DNA from 3 places in the Rubrobacter tropicus genome. Region 2 is predicted to be linked to each of the others. Evidence: riboswitches for the same ligand, from Rfam matches in the RefSeq annotation. Region 2 holds a riboswitch; each other region holds the start of a gene.

Region 1 (3,273 bases), 1.6 Mb from region 2:
TATGACGCCGTTCATGGGGGTGCGAATCTCGTGGGACATGTTCGCCAGAAACTCGCTCTTGGCCTTGTTGGCCGCCTCGGCCTCGTTTCTGGCCACCTTCAGCTCGTCGATGACGGCTTCTAGCTGCGAGGTACGTTCCTCGACCCGTTCTTCGAGTCCCTCGTTGAGGTGGCGGATCTCCGCCGCGGCCCGCTCGTTGTTGCGCATGAGGCCCATCATGCGGAACAGCACCAGCAAAAAAAGCACGACCGAGCCCCCCGCGATCACGGGCACGCTCAGCGGCGCCCCCCGCGCCGCCTGGACCGCGAGCAGCCCGGGGGCCGTCAGGGAGGCCGCCGCGAGTAGCGCGAGGCGTCGACGCGTGAGCCTGGTCTCGGGATCCGGCGCGACGCCGTCGGAGAGATCCACCATCGACGGGTGCAACGCGGCGGTACCCAGAAAAACCAGGAAGAGCATCTCGAGGGCGTCGACCGGGGTTCCGGTTTCGTAGGTGCCCGCCAGCGTCGACACGGTGTAGGCGGCGTCGAAAGCCAGCGTGCACGACACACCCGCGACCAGCGGGTAGTAGGCGAACGGGCGTTCGCCGGAGACGAGCAACATCCGCACCACGAAGGCGAGCAGCAGAACGTCCATGAGCGGGTAGGTCACGGAGACGAGTTGCTCGAGCCGGGTGAGCGACTGGTCCTCGAAGAACGGCCGCATCAAGAAGACCCACGCGATAACCCCCACGCCCACGGCGACGATTATGGGATCGATGACGCTGGCCCTGTCGCGAACGAACCTGCGCTGCTGGAAAAGCAGCAGGGCGCCGGCCGCGCAAGGGTAGCTGGCGATGAGCAACGCGTCGGCCAGGGAAGGAAACGGGGTCCTCCCCAGGGTGACCTCGTAGTAGACGAACGTCACGATGCCGAGGACGAAGAACAGCGTGCCGAGGGTGAAGAGGTACCAGGGCAGCGGACGCTTCGGCCGGTGCATGAGGATGCCGGCCACGAACGCCCCCAGCGCCGCCAGGTTGAAGAGCGGGCGGAGGGTGTCCTGCGCGGCCGGTGACGGGAGGAAAAAGTACGCGACCGTCGCGAGAGCGCCCACGATCAGGTAGACGAGCCACGCCCGCGACCGCCCCCCCTCACTCTTCCACGCGCTGATCATGCTTGAGTCGGGCGCCCTTCGGCTCCGAGAAAGAAGGACGGCATAGACTCTATCTCTCCTTCGGCGGCCCGGCTGCCTCCCCGTGAGTGAGGTCCGTGGCTTTGTGCCCCCGCCTCGCGGCGGGTTTACCTTTTCCAGGACGCCCGACATTGTACATCGTGGCCGGGGGTCGCGCCGTGCGACACGCGGGTGTTTGTGGCGACATGGGGTCATGGTACGCCAAGTAGCTTGGTTCGCACGGTAAGTGGCCGGTTACGTGAACGCGGCAAGCATCCTCCCGAAAGGCTCGTGCTATTCTTCATGCGAAAGGCCGCGCGTGCGGGAAGCGGGGGCCGCTTGCTGTACGCCGCGGCAGCGCTCGCGTGACGCGGACAAACTATCCTGGAGGGGGAACATGGTGCTGCACAAAGGCGGCCGTCAAGAGGTGCCCGACGACCTCCGCCCGCCCTTTCCCGACGACGAGGTCGAGCCCGACACCCTGATAGATCTGCTCGTGCACAGGGCGTCGCACCAGGCCAGGGACCAAGCTTTCATGTTCCTGGAGGATGGGGAATCCGCGGGGGACTTCGTGGATTACGCGGGTTTGGACGGGCGGGCCCGGGACGTGGCCGCGAGGCTGCAAGCTCTGGGGGTCGAGACCGGGGAGCGTGTCCTCCTGTTCTACCCCCCTGGCCTTGACTACGCCGCCGCGTTCCTCGGTTGCCTGTACGCCGGGGTGGTGGCCGTGCCCGCCTACCCGCCGCGGCTCAACCGCCCCATATCCAGGCTGCGCTCCATCGCCACGGACTCGGGCGCGACCGTGGCGCTTGCCCCCTCTCCCGTCCTGTCCAACCTGGAGAAGCGGCTCGCGCACGCCCCGGAGATGAGGTCGCTGCGTTGGCTGTCCACCGACGACGGCGAAGACCGGGCCGAAGCGTGGCGCCGGCCCGAGGTGGACGCCGATACGCTTGCTTTTCTGCAGTACACGTCGGGTTCTACTTCCTCGCCCAAAGGAGTAATGGTCACCCACGGCAACCTGCTGCACAACCTGGCCCTGATCTACCACGGTTTCGGGCACTCGGCGGGCAGCCACATGGTGAGTTGGCTGCCCCCCTACCACGATATGGGGCTGATCGTCGGGATACTGCAGCCGCTCTACGGGGGCTTCCCGGCCACCCTCATGCCGCCCGCCTCCTTTATGCAGCGACCCCTTGGCTGGCTGCGGGCCATCTCCCGTACGGGGGCCGACAGCGCCGGCGCGCCCAACTTTGCCTACGACCTCTGCGCCCGTGTGATCACCCCCGAAGAGCGGGCGACCCTGGACCTCAGCGGCTGGAAGTTGGCCTTCAGCGGGGCCGAGCCCATCCGGCGGGAGACCCTGGAGCGGTTCGCGGAGGCCTTCGCGCCCTGCGGTTTTCGATGGGAGGCGTTCTACCCGGCCTACGGCCTCGCGGAGGCGACCGTGTTCGTGTCGGGGGGAAGGAGGCAAGATCCGCCCGTGGTGCTCCCCCTCGAAGGGGCTGAGCTCGAGCGGGATCGGGTGGCCGTCGCCGCGTCGGATGGAGGCCAGCGTTCGATCGTGGGCTGCGGGCGCGCTCCGGCCGACCAGGAGATCGTCGTGGTCGATCCCAAAACCCTGACCGTCTGCCCGCCCGACCGCGTGGGAGAGGTGTGGGTGTCGGGTCCCAGCGTCGCCCAAGGGTACTGGGGGCGGCCCGAGGAGACGAAGGACACGTTCGGGGCTTACCTGGCGGATACGGGCGAAGGGACCTTCTTGCGGACCGGCGACCTGGGGTTCTTGCACCACGGGGAGCTCTTCATCACGGGGCGGCTCAACGACCTCATCATCGTCCGTGGACGCAACCACTACCCGCAAGACATAGAGCTTACGGCGGAGCAGAGCCACGCGGCCCTCCGTCCGGACTGCAGCGCCGCTTTCTCCGTGGACATCGACGGGGACGAGCGCCTGGTGATCGTCCACGAGCTGGAACGCAGCCACGTGAAGAACGTGGATGCCGACGAGGTGGCCGCGGCCGTGCGCAGCGCGGTGGCGGATCTTCACGAGTTGGAGGCCCACACCATCGTCCTGGTCAGGACCGGGAGCATACCCAAAACATCCAGCGGCAAGATCCAGCGCCGCGCGAC
Region 2 (3,273 bases):
CCAATCAACCACGTCTGCCAACCTCCCGCGGGCCGAAGCCCGTGTTCTAGAACGGGTACGAAAACGGGACGCGAAAGCCCCCATTTCCGGCCAATACTACCATAAGCCCTCCCCCAAACCGTCCATCTTTGCGGCCCGACAACCGAGCGCAGAGAAGCGGGAGCCGGGACTCACTGTGCCCCGGCTCCCGCGCGCTGGTTTGGCCCCGGCCGGTCTTACCTGACTACCTTGAAGCCCCAGCTGGAGGAGGTGGTGTTGCCGGCCGTGTCCTTGGCGACGATCCTGACGCTGTGGTTGCCGTAAGAGAGCGTCGGGGTAGTGTAGATGAGCCGGTCCACACCCGCGTAGTAGGTGAACCCGCCCCGCGCCGAACCATCTACGTAGAGCTGTATGTTGCCCTTCTGGAGATCGGTCTTGTTGTCCTTGACGGTCGCCGTGATCTTGGGCGTGCGGTCCCGGATGCTGCTAGCAGGCACCGGGCGCTTCTCCGTTACGGTCGGCTTCGTCGTGTCCGCGTTCTCCGTCACCGAGCGCAGGGCGTTGATCCTGCCGTTCGTCGCGACCTTGCCCTGGAGGCTCGCCTTGTTGTCGACGTACTGCAGGAGCTGGGCCTTGATCTGGGCGTCGTCCAGGCCGGGCTCCCGGCTCTTGATGAGCGCCGCGACGCCGGCGACGTGGGGTGTCGCCATCGAGGTGCCGCTGTACCTGCCGTAGCTGTTGCCCGGCAGCGTGCTCAGGATACCGACGCCGGGCGCCGCAAGGTCCACGCTGGTCGCCCCAAAGTTGGAGAACGAAGCGAGGGCGTCGGTGTCGTCGGTGGCGGCCACGGAGACGACGTTCGGGACTTCGTAGTTGGAGGGATAGTGCGGCGTGGCGTCGTTGTTGTCGCCGACCCCGTCGGAGCCACCGTTGCCGGCCGCGGCTATGAAGATGTGTCCCGCGGCGTCGGCCCTGGCGATGGCGTCGCGCAGCGCCTGGCTGTAGCCACCGCCGCCCCAGGAGTTGTTGGAGATGTCCATGCCCTCGGCGACCGCGTAGTTGATGGCCTCTACGGCATCGGAGGTGTAGCCACCGTTCGCGCCGAGGAACTTGAGGGAGGCGACCTGCGCCCGCCAGTTGACGCCCGTGATCCCGACCCCGTTGTTGCCGGTGGCGGCTATGGTGCCCGCGACGTGCGTGCCGTGCTCGTCGCCGTTGCCGGTTATGGGGTCGGGGTCGTAGACGCTCGCGTCGTCGTTGGCGAAGTCGTAACCGTTGACGTCGTCCACGTAACCGTTGCCGTCGTCGTCGACGTTGTTACCGGCTATCTCGCCGGTGTTCGTCCACAGGTTGCCCCTGAGGTCCTGGTGGTTCGTGTCTATGCCCTCGTCGATCACGGCAACGACGGTGTCCTGGCTGCCCGTGGCCGTGTTCCACACCTCCGGCGCGTCCACGTCGGCGTCGGAAGTCCCGCCGGTCTGCCCGGTGTTGTTGAGGCCCCAAAGGTTGTTGAACTGGGGATCGTTCGGGACCGCGGCCGGCTGGAGCTTGAAGTTCGGCTCGGCGTAAGCGACGTCGGGAGAGTTTTCGTAGGCCCGCACCGCCTCGTTCACGGTCAGGTCGCGCGGCAGGTCCACGACGTTCACATCGCTGCGAGGAAGGTCTTCTTCGATAGTGGCCCCCGTCTCCCGGTTCAGGTCGCGGAGGTCCGCCTGGGAGGCCGGCTGTTCGAGGCCGACGATGATCTCACCCGGCGCGAACTGCCGGGCGGAACCCTCCTGGTAGGTAGGATCCTCCTCCCGAACGGGCTGGGTCATGGCCTCCTGGGTAGCCCCTTGAAGGCTAATAAACACAAGAAGCGCGGCCGTGGAAGCCCCGGCCAACAAGCTTGTTCTACGGATCAAAGACATTGAACCCTCCTTCGGCGACCCGGCGCCCTCTCAGCAAGAGGCCCGTGGCTTTGCGTCCCCGCCTCGCGACGGGTTTGCCTTTTTCGTAAGCCTTGCCAGTTTACCCGGCGGGCACCCCGGCAAACGTGAAGGGCTCCACGTTGTGTACGATTCTATCGGAAAGGCCTCTAAGGCGGATCGCGGTGGCAATGCCACCGCGATCCGCGCGGTCGGCTTTTTGCTCTTGCTGAGAGCTGAGAGCTGAAAGCCGATCGCCCTGCAAGGAGGTTCGACCTCCTTGCAAACCGCTTCAGGGTTTATATTGGCCGAAGATCCCGCGTAAAGTGTCGGAGACTTCGCCGAGGGTGGCGAGCTCTGACAATGCTTCCCGCATAGGATAGAGGAGGTTCTCGTCGCCCTCGGCCGCCGCCTTCAGTCGCGCGAGCGCGCGGTCCACGGCGGCGTTGTCGCGGGCCTCCTTGAGTTCGGCGAGGCGGGCGGATTGGGTATCGCGGATCGACTCGTCCACGGTGTGGAGGTCCATCTCCGGGTCCTCGTCGCCGGCGTGGCGGTTCACGCCGACTATGATTCGCTCCCCCTTCTCCACCTCGCGCTGGTAGCGGAAGGCCGCGTCTTCGATCTCCGCCTGCATGAAACGCTCTTCTATGGCCTTGACCGAACCGCCCATCTCGTCGATCCGGCCGATGTACTCCCAGGCTTCCTCCTCCACGGCGTCGGTCAGCGACTCGACGAAGTACGAGCCGGCCAGGGGGTCCGCGGTGTCGGTGAGGCCGCCCTCGTTGGCCAGGATCTGCTGGGTTCTGAGCGCTATGCGGGCGCTCCGCTCGGTCGGCAGGGCGAGCGCTTCATCGAAGGCGTTGGTGTGAAGGCTCTGGGTGCCGCCGAGCACGGCCGAGAGTGCCTGAACCGTCGTTCGCACTATGTTGTTCTCGGCCTGCTGGGCGGTGAGCGAGGAGCCTGCGGTCTGCGTGTGGAAGCGGAGCTTCAGGCTCCTCTCGTCGGTCGCGCCGAAGCGGTCGCGCATGATCCTGGCCCACATCCTCCTCGCCGCCCGGTACTTGGCGACTTCCTGAAAGAGGTCGTTGTGGGCGTTGAAGAAGAACGAGAGCCGCGGGGCGAACTCGTCGACTTCGAGCCCCGCTTTGGTCGCCGCCTCGACGTAGGCGATGGCGTTGGAGAGGGTGAAGGCGAGCTCCTGGACGGCCGTGGATCCCGCCTCGCGGATGTGGTAGCCGGAGATCGAGATCGTGTTCCAGCGCGGAAGCTCCTTCGCGCAGTACGCGAACATGTCGGTCGTGATCCTCATGGAAGGAGCCGGCGGGTAGATGTACGTCCCGCGCGCCAGGTACTCCTTCAGGACGTCGTTCTGGGTGGTGCCGGTTAC
Region 3 (3,273 bases), 1.3 Mb from region 2:
ACGCCGTTCAGGACGAGATAGTTACCTTCGACAAGCTCTCCGAACAGGACGACGCGGGCGCCTTCGTGCTGCTGGAGGACTCGGCCGAGGCCGAGAGCTCCACGTCGGTCCTGATGAACCGCCTCGCCGAGCGAAAGCCCTACCACCTCGCCCTGCAGTTCGACGAGCGCCATCCGGGCTACGACCCCCTGATACGCCTCCGCGACGACGCCTCCTGGCGACGCCGGGTCGAGGAGGCCTGGTCCCGCTACCTCACCCGCTACCGCAAGGGCGTCGCCGGCCCCTTCGACATCCTCATAGACCTCCCCAGGCGCCAGGACTTCTCCGTCGACCTGCGCCTGATCCGCCACCTCCCCCTCCCCGGCGAACGCAACCCCGTCGGCTGGCGAAGCCTCTCCGGCATGTCCGGGGACGACCTTACCCGCTTCCACGCCCCCCTCCGCCGCGTAACCATAGCCACCGCGACCGAAAACCTCGCGACCTCGGTGAAACGCCACGCCGAAGAGCTCTTCACCATCGCAAGGGAAGTCGGATAAACAGCGTTTCAGCCTGTCAGCACGCTCCGGCCTTGCGGCCTCCGCTTTCGGCATCTCAGCATTTCAGAGGTTGCTCTGGCACCACCCGGGCGAGCAGAGGATTTCTGGTCCGGCTGAAGCGCTGAGAGCCGCCGAAGGCGGCGTGCTGACCGGCTGAAATGCTGACAGGCTGAACTGCTGACCAGCTCATAAAAAAAGGGCCGGCGTTCACAGAAGGGAAGCCCCTTTTCCGGCCCTTAGCGGCCCGTAGAAGAACCGCTAGGATGATACAAAGATTATAAACACACGGCCAGGGTCCGCGCAAGCCTCGACAACAAAACTTAACCTTCGACCCTGGCCATCCCGATCGGCGATGCTATAATCCCCGCGCACGGGCCGCTAGCTCAATTGGCAGAGCAAAAGACTCTTAATCTTTAGGTTCCAGGTTCGAGTCCTGGGCGGCTCACTCCAAGAATGCCCCGTCTTGCGGGCAGGACACGGCAGCGGGAAGAGCCCCCGGTGGACCGCCGGGGGCTCCCTACTGCAACGGGTGCTTTCGCCAGACCTTCTCGGTCCCACGGGCCGCTTCGCTGACCTGGCGCTTCGTCCATCTCGGACAAACCTCGCCGTCTTGACACCCCTTGTTCACATGTATACATTTGCCTCCTGCTGCGCAAGGGCGACCCCGTCGTGAGGCGGGCAGGCAAAGCCACGGGCCTATCCGCGGATAGGCGGCCGGGCCACCGAACAGAAGAGGGGGGAATAGGTGCGGTCCGTTGGCGATTCTTCGAGGGTGCCTGCCGTCGGAACCCTGAGCCGCAGGGGATTTATCAGGCGGCTGGCGCTTGCGGGGGCGGGGACGACCGCCCTGGGCGTCGTTGGCGGCGGTCCCTCGCGGGCGCACACGGGAGACCCGGAGCATGGTGGGTATCAGGATGCGGTCACCCACCTGGCCCTCGACGAGCTCAAGATCTTCACCTCCTGGCTACGGGGTGCCCGGGGCTACATAGGCGAGGTCGGCTTCCCGCAGAACACGACTAGGAGCCGCGAAGAGTTCGCCCCCGACGAGGAGCGGTGGGCCCGACTGGGCGAGGCGTGGTACTCCCACGCCGACGCGAAGGGCCTGTGGGTGACCGCGCAGGAGTGCTCGGAGCGCTACAACGATACCCACGACGGCGGCTACTTCGCCTCCCTGTGGATGAGCGTGGGCGAGGGGGCGGGCGGCCCCAACCCCATAGCCGTCGCAAAACCCGGCTACCAGGCCGCGCTCGTGAAGCGGCACCTGGACGTGCCAGGGGCGTGGCGCGGCGTCAACTTCTCGGGCGGGCAGCGGTGGGAAGAGGGCACCCACTCCAACAGGGCACCAGGCGTCTACGGCGAAGATTACTGGTACCCGACCGTCAACCCCACCCCCTCGGACCCGGCGGTCAACGGCGGGATGAACTCCTTCGGATACCTGCGCTCCGAGGGGGTGGGGATCGTCAGGATCGGGTTCCGGTGGGAGCGCCTGCAGCCGGTGCTCGGGGGCGGCCTGAAGACGGCCGAGCTCGCGCGGCTGAAGCGCTCGGTCCGCAACGCCGGGGCGGCGGGCCTCAAGGTCGTGCTCGACTGCCACAACTACGGCGGCTACTGGACGGCGGCCATCGGCGGCCACGACGGCACCGGCAAACAGGCCCTCAACTCCCCCCGCTGCACGGTGGGCCACTTCAGGGACCTGTGGAAAAGGCTCTCCGCCCAGTTCGGCTCGGACCCGACGGTCATCGTGTACGACCTGATGAACGAGCCCAACGGCAAGAAGGGCATCGTCCCGGCCCGCGGAAAGACCCAGGGCCAGACGTGGGAGGCGATCACCCGCTCCGTCGTCTCCGATATCCGCGGGCGCGGAGACAGGACCACGATCGCCGTCACCACCTACAGGGCCAGCGTGGACGAGTGCGTGGACCACCACCCCAACGGACCCTGGATCCCCACCAGCATACCCAACGTCCGCTACACGGCCCACCAGTACTTCGACTACTACTCGGGGTCCGGCACCGGCGGCGGCAACTACGTGCGCTCCTACGAGGACGAGAACGCCCACTACGCCGCGAAGGGTTACTAGAGCAGATTGCAGGGAGGTTGGACCTCCCTGCAATCGCCGTCAGCTTTCAGCGATCAGCTTTCGGCTGCCTTTTCTTTGGCCGATGGCTGACGGCCGATAGCCGATAGCCGATAGCCGATAGCCGATAGCCGATAGCGCGGGTTGCGGTGGTTCAATACCACCGCAACCCGCTTTAGAAGCGCCCGCCGTCGGACTCGGTGGCGACAGTGGTCTACCCAGAGCGCCAGGCCGGGACCAGGGAAAATGACCGGGAACGTGCCGTAACCTCCGGCCCACCCCTCGCAGGATCGGCCCGATCCCGGATTATAGTAACGTTAAGTTTTGTTAACCGGGGCTTGCGTGGCCGACGAGCCGCGCCGCGGACCTCCGCGTCGGCCCAACGATAAGGGCTGCCGGCATGTAAACGAGTAACGTCCGGGCAACCTGTCAGGAGAGGTTACTGCGACCGACCCGGTTCGAACTCCCGGTCTATGGGCATCAGACAATTACTCTTACAAGCGTTCAAGACAAGGGGCGACACGTTACCCGAGTGCGGGAAGATCTAAGCGGCTGAGATGCCGAAAGCGGAGGCCGTAAAGCCGAAGCGTGCCGACTAGCTGAAATGCTACAAAAAAGACCGGGGAGGTGCAGGCTCTTCCCCGGCCAAATGGGGGACGG

The links. A riboswitch is a leader RNA that binds a small molecule or an ion and turns the genes downstream of it on or off. The one in region 2 is predicted to bind cyclic di-GMP.
Region 1: linked by a shared signal. The riboswitch ahead of GBA63_RS01525 (response regulator) and the one ahead of GBA63_RS09625 (S8 family peptidase) in region 2 are both predicted to bind cyclic di-GMP.
Region 3: linked by a shared signal. The riboswitch ahead of GBA63_RS03185 (glycoside hydrolase family 5 protein) and the one ahead of GBA63_RS09625 (S8 family peptidase) in region 2 are both predicted to bind cyclic di-GMP.

What each region holds. Positions count from the first base shown of each region.
Region 1 is NZ_CP045119.1:340,915-344,187, forward strand. Features, by position in the region: gene GBA63_RS01525 (response regulator) at 1-1,149, opposite strand, end outside; cyclic di-GMP riboswitch class I at 1,209-1,289, opposite strand; gene GBA63_RS01530 (aminotransferase class I/II-fold pyridoxal phosphate-dependent enzyme) at 1,544-3,273, shown strand, end outside.
Region 2 is NZ_CP045119.1:1,935,205-1,938,477, reverse strand. Features, by position in the region: gene GBA63_RS09630 (Mrp/NBP35 family ATP-binding protein) at 1-12, opposite strand, end outside; gene GBA63_RS09625 (S8 family peptidase) at 216-1,796, opposite strand; cyclic di-GMP riboswitch class I at 1,900-1,978, opposite strand; gene GBA63_RS09620 (acyl-CoA mutase large subunit family protein) at 2,179-3,273, opposite strand, start outside.
Region 3 is NZ_CP045119.1:682,438-685,710, reverse strand. Features, by position in the region: gene GBA63_RS03195 (HD domain-containing protein) at 1-536, shown strand, start outside; tRNA gene GBA63_RS03190 (tRNA-Lys) at 909-981, shown strand; cyclic di-GMP riboswitch class I at 1,184-1,263, shown strand; gene GBA63_RS03185 (glycoside hydrolase family 5 protein) at 1,282-2,616, shown strand.